Azospirillum brasilense: one gene and its partner. The main gene of each other region encodes a partner of the protein of the gene in region 2 in a complex. Links are inferred from orthologs where the notes say so. Each region holds a gene or a part of one and is shown on either strand. Other genes may lie near its edges.

Region 1 (4,148 bases), 1.5 Mb from region 2 along the record:
CAGCATGCCGTTCTTGATGTCGCTCTCGTCCTGGCCGACGATCTGGTAGGTGATCTCCTCGTCGGTGTCCTCGTCCGCGAGCGTGACGGTGGCGCCGAACTTCACCGCACTGCCGGACAGCTTCGTCGGGTCGATGACCTCGGCGCGGCTGATCTTGTCCTCCAGCTCCGCGACGCGGCCCTCGATGAAGCTCTGGCGTTCACGCGCGGCGGTGTATTCGGCGTTCTCCGACAGGTCCCCGTGCTCACGCGCCTCGGCGATCGCCTTGATGACGTTGGGCCGTTCGACAGTCTTGAGGTGCTTCAACTCCTCTTGCAGGCGGTTGTATCCCGCCGCAGTCATTGGAACTTTTTCCATCGTTCAATCCATCACCATGCCGACGCAGCGCCCTGGGAAAGCTACGGCGCGGCGGAGGAGGTCCGCCGCGCCGTAAACCGTCCTAATAGGAACCGCTAAGGTACGACTGCAACGGCGCGACTTCAAGGCTGCCGTTCCGGAGTGCGGCAATCGCTTCCACCGCTGCGCGTGCACCGGCCATGGTGGTGTAGTAAGGCAGGTTGTAGGTCAGCGCCGTGCGCCGCAGGCTGAAGCTGTCGGACAGGGCCTGCGCGCCGTCCGTGGTGTTGATGACCAGATGCACCTCGCCGTTGATCATCGCGTCGACGATGTGCGGCTGGCCTTCCACCACCTTGTTGATCGACTCCGCCGGGACGCCGGCCTGGCGCAGCGCCGCCGCGGTGCCGGTGGTCGCCAGGACGCGGAAGCCCATGCCGTGCAGCTTCTGCCCGATCTGCACGGCCGACGGCTTGTCGCGCTCCTTCACCGAGATGAAGACGGTGCCCTGGACCGGCAGGGTGACGCCGGCGCCGAGCTGCGACTTGGCGAAGGCCAGCGCGAAGTTGTGGTCGAGGCCCATAACCTCGCCCGTCGACTTCATCTCCGGGCCGAGCACGATGTCCACGCCGGGGAAGCGGGCGAAGGGGAACACGGCCTCCTTCACGGCGGTGTGGGGCGGGGTCGGGCCGTTCAGCGTGAAGTCGGCCAGCTTCTCGCCGGCCATGACGCGGGCGGCGATCTTGGCGATGGCGGTGCCGGTGGCCTTGGCGACGAAGGGCACCGTGCGGCTGGCGCGCGGGTTGACCTCCAGGATGTAGACCGTGCCGTCCTTGACCGCGAACTGGACGTTCATCAGGCCGACGACGTGCAGGGCGCGGGCCAGCGCCTCGCCCTGGCGGCCGATCTCGGCGATGGTCTCGGCGGGCAGCGAGTAGGGCGGCAGGGCGCAGGCCGAGTCGCCCGAATGGATGCCGGCCTCCTCGATGTGCTCCATGATGCCGGCGATGTAGACCTGGCCGGTGGCGTCGGCCACCACATCCACGTCCACCTCGATGGCGTCCTGCAGATAGCTGTCGATCAGCACCGGGTTCTTGCCCGAGACCTTCACGGCGGTGCCCATGTAGCGCTTGAGCCCGGCCATGTCATGGACGATCTCCATGGCGCGGCCGCCCAGCACGTAGGACGGGCGGATGACCACGGGGAAGCCGATCCGTGCCGCGACCGTCTCCGCCTCCTCCAGCGACCGGGCGAGGCCGTTGGCCGGCTGGAGCAGGTTGAGCTGGTGCAGCAGCTTCTGGAAGCGCTCACGGTCCTCGGCGAGGTCGATGGCGTCCGGCGAGGTGCCGAGGATCGGGATGCCGGCCTTCTCCAGCGCGTCGGCCAGCTTCAGCGGGGTCTGGCCGCCGAACTGCACGATGCAGCCGAGCACCGTGCCCTTGCGCTGCTCGACGCGGACCAGCTCGATCACGTCCTCGGCGGTCAGCGGCTCGAAATACAGGCGGTCGGCGGTGTCGTAGTCGGTGGAGACCGTCTCCGGGTTGCAGTTGACCATGATGGTCTCGATGCCGGCCTCGCGCAAAGCGTAGACGGCGTGGACGCAGCAATAGTCGAACTCGATGCCCTGGCCGATGCGGTTCGGCCCGCCGCCCAGGATGACCACCTTCTTCTTCTCGGTCGGGTCCGATTCGCACTCGGCGGCACCCGTGCCGTCGGTCTCGTAGGTGGAGTACATGTAGGGCGTGCGCGAGGCGAACTCGGCGGCACAGGTGTCGATGCGCTTGAAGACCGGCGTGACCCCGGCGGCGCGGCGGGCCTCGGCGACCTCACCCTCGGACTTGCCGGCCAGCTCGGCCAGACGGGCGTCGGAGAAGCCCATCTGCTTCAGCGCCTGCCAGCCGGCCTTGTCGGTGGGCAGGCCGCCGCTGCGGATGGCCTGCTCGCGGTCGACGATGGCCTTGATCTGCTCCAGGAACCACGGGTCGTACTTGGAGACCTGCTGGACCTCGGCGACGGTGAAGCCGTGGCGGAAGGCCTGGGCGATGACCAGCAGGCGGTCCGGCGTCGGGCGGGCCAGCGCGCCGCGGATGGCGGCGGCGTCCGGCGTGTCGCTGTCGCCGATGCGCACCTCGTTGAAGCCGGTCAGGCCGGTCTCCATGGAGCGCAGCGCCTTCTGCACCGACTCCTGGAAGGTGCGGCCGATGGACATGGCCTCGCCCACCGACTTCATCGAGGTGGTCAGCAGCGGCTCGGTGCCGGCGAACTTCTCGAAGGTGAAGCGCGGCATCTTGGTGACGACGTAGTCGATCGTCGGCTCGAAGCTGGCCGGGGTGGTGCCGGTGATGTCGTTGGTCAGCTCGTCCAGCGTGTAGCCGATGGCCAGCTTCGCGGCGATCTTGGCGATCGGGAAGCCGGTGGCCTTGGAGGCCAGCGCGGAGGAGCGCGACACGCGCGGGTTCATCTCGATGACGATCAGGCGGCCGTTCGCCGGGTTCACCGCGAACTGCACGTTGGAACCGCCGGTCTCCACCCCGATCTCGCGCAGCACCGCGATCGAGGCGTTGCGCATGATCTGGTATTCCTTGTCCGTCAGCGTCAGCGACGGGGCGACGGTGATCGAATCGCCGGTGTGGACGCCCATCGGGTCGATGTTCTCGATGGCGCAGACGATGATGCAGTTGTCCGCCTTGTCGCGGACGACCTCCATCTCGTACTCCTTCCAGCCCAGCACCGATTCCTCGATCAGCACCTCGCCGACCGGGCTGGCGCGCAGGCCGCCGCGCACGATGTCCTCGAACTCGGCGCGGTTGTAGGCGATGCCGCCGCCGGTGCCGGCCAGCGTGAAGCTGGGGCGGATGATCGCCGGCAGCCCGACGAATTCCAGCGCCTCGGTCGCCTCCTGCATGTTGCGCACGAGGCGCGAGCGCGGCGATTCCAGGCCCAGCTTGTCCATGGCGTCGCGGAACAGGATGCGGTCCTCGGCCTTGGCGATGACGTCGCGCTTGGCGCCGATCATCTCCACGCCCAGCCGCTCCAGCGTGCCGTCGTCGGACAGGGCCATGGCGGTGTTCAGCGCGGTCTGGCCGCCCATGGTCGGCAGCAGGGCGTCGGGGCGCTCCTTCTCCAGGATCTTCGCCACCACGGCCGGGGTGATCGGCTCGATGTAGGTGGCGTCGGCCAGACCCGGATCGGTCATGATGGTGGCCGGGTTGGAGTTCACCAGGATGACGCGGAAGCCTTCCTCGCGCAGCGCCTTGCACGCCTGGACGCCGGAGTAATCGAACTCGCAAGCCTGGCCGATGACGATCGGCCCCGCGCCGATGATGCAGATGGATTTGATATCAGTGCGCTTGGGCATGGGTCCGCTTCTCGACGTTCGTGCAGCAAAAGCCCCCTCGCGCCATTGGCCCCTTGGCAGGGGCGCGGGTGTGAGGGGGCACGGATCAATATGTCGTTGCGAGGCCCCTTTATAGGGAACAAGGCGGCGCGGGGGAAGGGGTGGGATGATGCGCGGGCCACATGTCTGAAACATCGCCAGCGGGCGGCGAGGCAAGGCTTGAACCCGCGCCGAAAGGGCGTCATCAATCGGGGTGCGCCGGAAACCCGGCGTTTCCCGATCTTCACCAGCGGGAGAAGCCCGCACACCCGTCCTGACCGCCTCCGGAGTTCGCGCCCGACGATGACCCACGCTTTCGCCAAGGACAGCCGCGCCTGCGCCGCCTGCGTTTCGTGGGGGGGCGACCGCGCCCTGTCGGACGACAACACGCTCGTCCACGTCGACCGCTACAGCGCGGAGGGGGAGTGCCGGACGGCGA
Region 2 (3,124 bases):
CCGTCCCGCGCCACGGCGGTGAAGGTCCCGGAACTCGCCGAGGCGGTCCGGCGGAACACCTCCGCTGAAATCGGCGTGCCGGTGAAGGTGTCGGAGGCCGCGGTCCGGGTGATGACGACTCCTTGCCGGTCCCATAGGGCGGCGATCCATCCCTCCGGCAGGCTCTGCTGGCGCAGCACCTCGATGAACATCTCGGTCGGGATGCTCATGGCAAGCACATGCTCCGAGGGTCCGTTCCGCGTGATCGGCAACGCGACGGCGACCAGGGGACGTTGGGCGACAACGCCCATGAAGATCTCGGAAATCTGGGTCTGACCGCTGTCCGCCGTCCGCCGGACGAGGCCCGTCACCGCGGTGCGGGGAAGCGGCTCCCCGAACGGGCGGCGCGTGTTGATCAACTGCTGGCCTTGGGCGTTGCTCAGCACGATGTGGACGCCCTCGCGCCGGGAGCCCTTGTGCTGGAGCACCTCGATCGCCTGCCGGTGGAAGGCTGCGAGATCGCCCTTCGCCAAGTGGGGGGAGGTGGTGAGAACCTGGAGCGCCGTCTCCATCGCCATGAGTTCCCGGTCGATGGCGACGGCCAGCGTCCGGGCCAGATCCTGGCCGGACCGCTCGATCGCGGCGCTCTGCGTCTCGGCCATGCGGAAGACCGTCCAGCCGGCGAAGCCCAGCATCGGCAGCAGCGCCGCCATGACCAGCAGCACCAGTCCCGTGCGAAGCGACAGTCCGCCGGCATGGGGCCGGTCGTCGCCCGCCACGCCATCGTTCACAGCGGGTGCGTTGTCATCCTGAGCGTGCAGAGGCAAGGGATGTCATGCTCCGGTATGCATGGCGAGGGACGCGTCCGTAACCATCGCAGAGTCCGGCAGCAAAGGACACACCTTTGACGGAGCAGGGTTTTTATCGAAGGGGGTAAAAACTCAGCCAACCCATTCGATCGAATGAGGTCGGCGGAAGCGGAAAAGCGAAGGGCGCGTAGCCCCCGTGTTTGTGAAAAGAAAAAGGAGCCGCAAGCGGCTCCCTTCTCGTCTTCGGTCGGTGCGTCCGCCGGGCGTCAGGCCGGCTGCTTGCCGTCCATCAGCGCCACGAAGCGGTCGAAGAGATAGTGGCTGTCCTGCGGGCCGGGCGAGGCCTCCGGGTGGTACTGCACCGAGAAGACCGGCTTGTTCTTCAACCGGATGCCCTCGTTGGTGCCGTCGAACAGGCTGACATGGGTCACCTCGGCGTCGGCGGGCAGGGTCTCCTCCATCACCACGAAGCCGTGGTTCTGGCTGGTGATCTCCACCCGGCCGGAGGCCAGGTCCTTCACCGGATGGTTGGCGCCGCGGTGGCCCAGCGGCATCTTCTTCGTCTTGGCGCCGAGCGCCAGCGAGAGCATCTGGTGGCCCAGGCAGATGCCGAACATCGGCAGGCCGGTGTCCAGCAGGCCCTTGATCGTCGGCACGGCGTATTCGCCGGTGGCCGCGGGGTCGCCGGGGCCGTTCGACAGGAAGACGCCGTCCGGCTTGTGGCGCATCACCTCTTCCACCGTGGCGGTGCCCGGAACCACGGTGACCTTGCAGCCGGCCGCGGCGAGGCAGCGCAGGATGTTGCGCTTGGCGCCGAAATCGATCGCCACGACGTGGAAGCGCGGGCTCTCCTGCGTGGCGTAGCCGGCGCCGAGCGTCCAGGCGCCCTCATCCCAGCCGTAGGTCTGGCGGCAGGAGACGTCCTTGGCGAGGTCCATGCCCTCCAGCCCCGGCCAGCCCTTGGCCTTGGCGACCAGCGCGTCGAGGTCGAACTTGCCGTCCGGCGCGTGGGCGACGACGCCGTTCGGGGCGCCCAGGTCGCGGATGCGCCGGGTCAGGCGGCGGGTGTCCACCCCGGCCAGACCGACCAGCCCGTAGCTCTTCAGCCAGTCGTCGAGATGGCGGGTGGCGCGCCAGTTCGACGGATCGGTGACGTCGGCGCGCAGGATCAGGCCGCGCGCGGCGGGGGTCACCGTCTCGATGTCTTCCGGGTTGGCGCCGGTGTTGCCGATGTGCGGAAAGGTGAAGGTGATGATCTGCCCGGCGTAGCTGGGGTCGGTCAGGATTTCCTGATAGCCGGTCATCGAGGTGTTGAAGCACACCTCGCCCACCGAATCCCCCACCGCACCGATGCCTCGGCCCTTGAAGACGGTGCCGTCGGCCAGAACCAGGACACCGGTGTAAGCGCCGGCATCGCCCGCCGGGAGAGTCGATTGAGCCATCCTTCAGACCTTATCAAGAGCCGCCGCGGGCCACATATTCCTGCCTTGCGGAGCGTCGGCGCCGCGTCCCGCCCCGCTGGGCGCACGCGTCGTCGTCGGTCCGCGCCCCGCCATCCCGGTTCCTTGCGGTTCGGGTGTCTGAGCCTGGATCGATTAGTCGGGACGGGTGAGCCGGTCAACCGTATATGACGATTGGTACCCCGATTTCCAGCGGCGCGTTTGCATAATCGCCGTGCTTCTCCGGTGGGGCTTGGCCTTTGGAGGGGCTGTGGAATGCGCTGGCGGGGGGTGGAAATCGGCCCTTCGGAATTGACGTGGCAATCCGGCGCAAATTTAGGAATATTGCCGGTTCGCGTCGCGTCTTCCGCGCCATCCCACGGATGGAGACGGTGCGGACGCTGCCGAGCGGCCGTTATCGTTTCGACCTGTTGAACACACCTGACGAACACGAAGGACACACGCAATGCTGCGCACGCGCCTGAACGAGGCTTTGAAGCAGGCGATGCTCGCCAAGAACCAGCGCGCCGTCTCGACCGTGCGCCTGATCCTGGCCGCGCTGAAGGACCGGGACATCGCGGCGCGTTCGCGCGGCGTCACCGACGGCATCGACGAGGCCGAGATCCTCTCCATGCTGCAGACGATGATCAAGCAGCGCGGCGAGTCGATCAAGCTGTACGAGCAGGGCGGCCGCCTGGAGCTGGCCGAGCAGGAGCGCGAGGAGATCACCATCATCGAGGGCTTCCTGCCCAAGCAGATGTCGGAGGAGGAGGTGGCCGCCGCCGTGAAGACGGTGGTGGACGAGATCGGCGCCACCTGCATCAAGGACATGGGCAAGGTGATGGCGGAGCTGAAGACCCGCTACGCCGGCCAGATGGACTTCGCCAAGGTCAGCGG

Evidence for each region.
Region 1: the proteins of carA (region 2) and carB are in contact, whole or in part, in a solved structure (PDB 1KEE), measured with the Escherichia coli proteins. The link is inferred for Azospirillum brasilense from one-to-one orthologs.

The regions. Positions count from the first base shown.
Region 1 is NZ_CP032345.1:2,125,920-2,130,067, forward strand. Bases 240-4,074 are described here. They hold carB (carbamoyl-phosphate synthase large subunit), read right to left. Parts: upstream 3,692-4,074; coding sequence 440-3,691; downstream 240-439. Other genes in these bases: greA (transcription elongation factor GreA), read right to left, coding at 240-357; D3869_RS10300 (hypothetical protein), read left to right, coding at 4,013-4,074. Outside these bases: more of greA, read right to left, coding at 1-239; more of D3869_RS10300, read left to right, coding at 4,075-4,148. UniProt on the Escherichia coli protein: Large subunit of the glutamine-dependent carbamoyl phosphate synthetase (CPSase).
Region 2 is NZ_CP032345.1:670,354-673,477, reverse strand. What follows is about bases 143-2,953. They hold carA (glutamine-hydrolyzing carbamoyl-phosphate synthase small subunit), read right to left. Parts: upstream 2,231-2,953; coding sequence 1,055-2,230; downstream 143-1,054. Other genes in these bases: D3869_RS03330 (GatB/YqeY domain-containing protein), read left to right, coding at 2,694-2,953; D3869_RS03340 (response regulator), read right to left, coding at 143-806. Also shown: more of D3869_RS03340, read right to left, coding at 1-142; more of D3869_RS03330, read left to right, coding at 2,954-3,124. UniProt on the Escherichia coli protein: Small subunit of the glutamine-dependent carbamoyl phosphate synthetase (CPSase).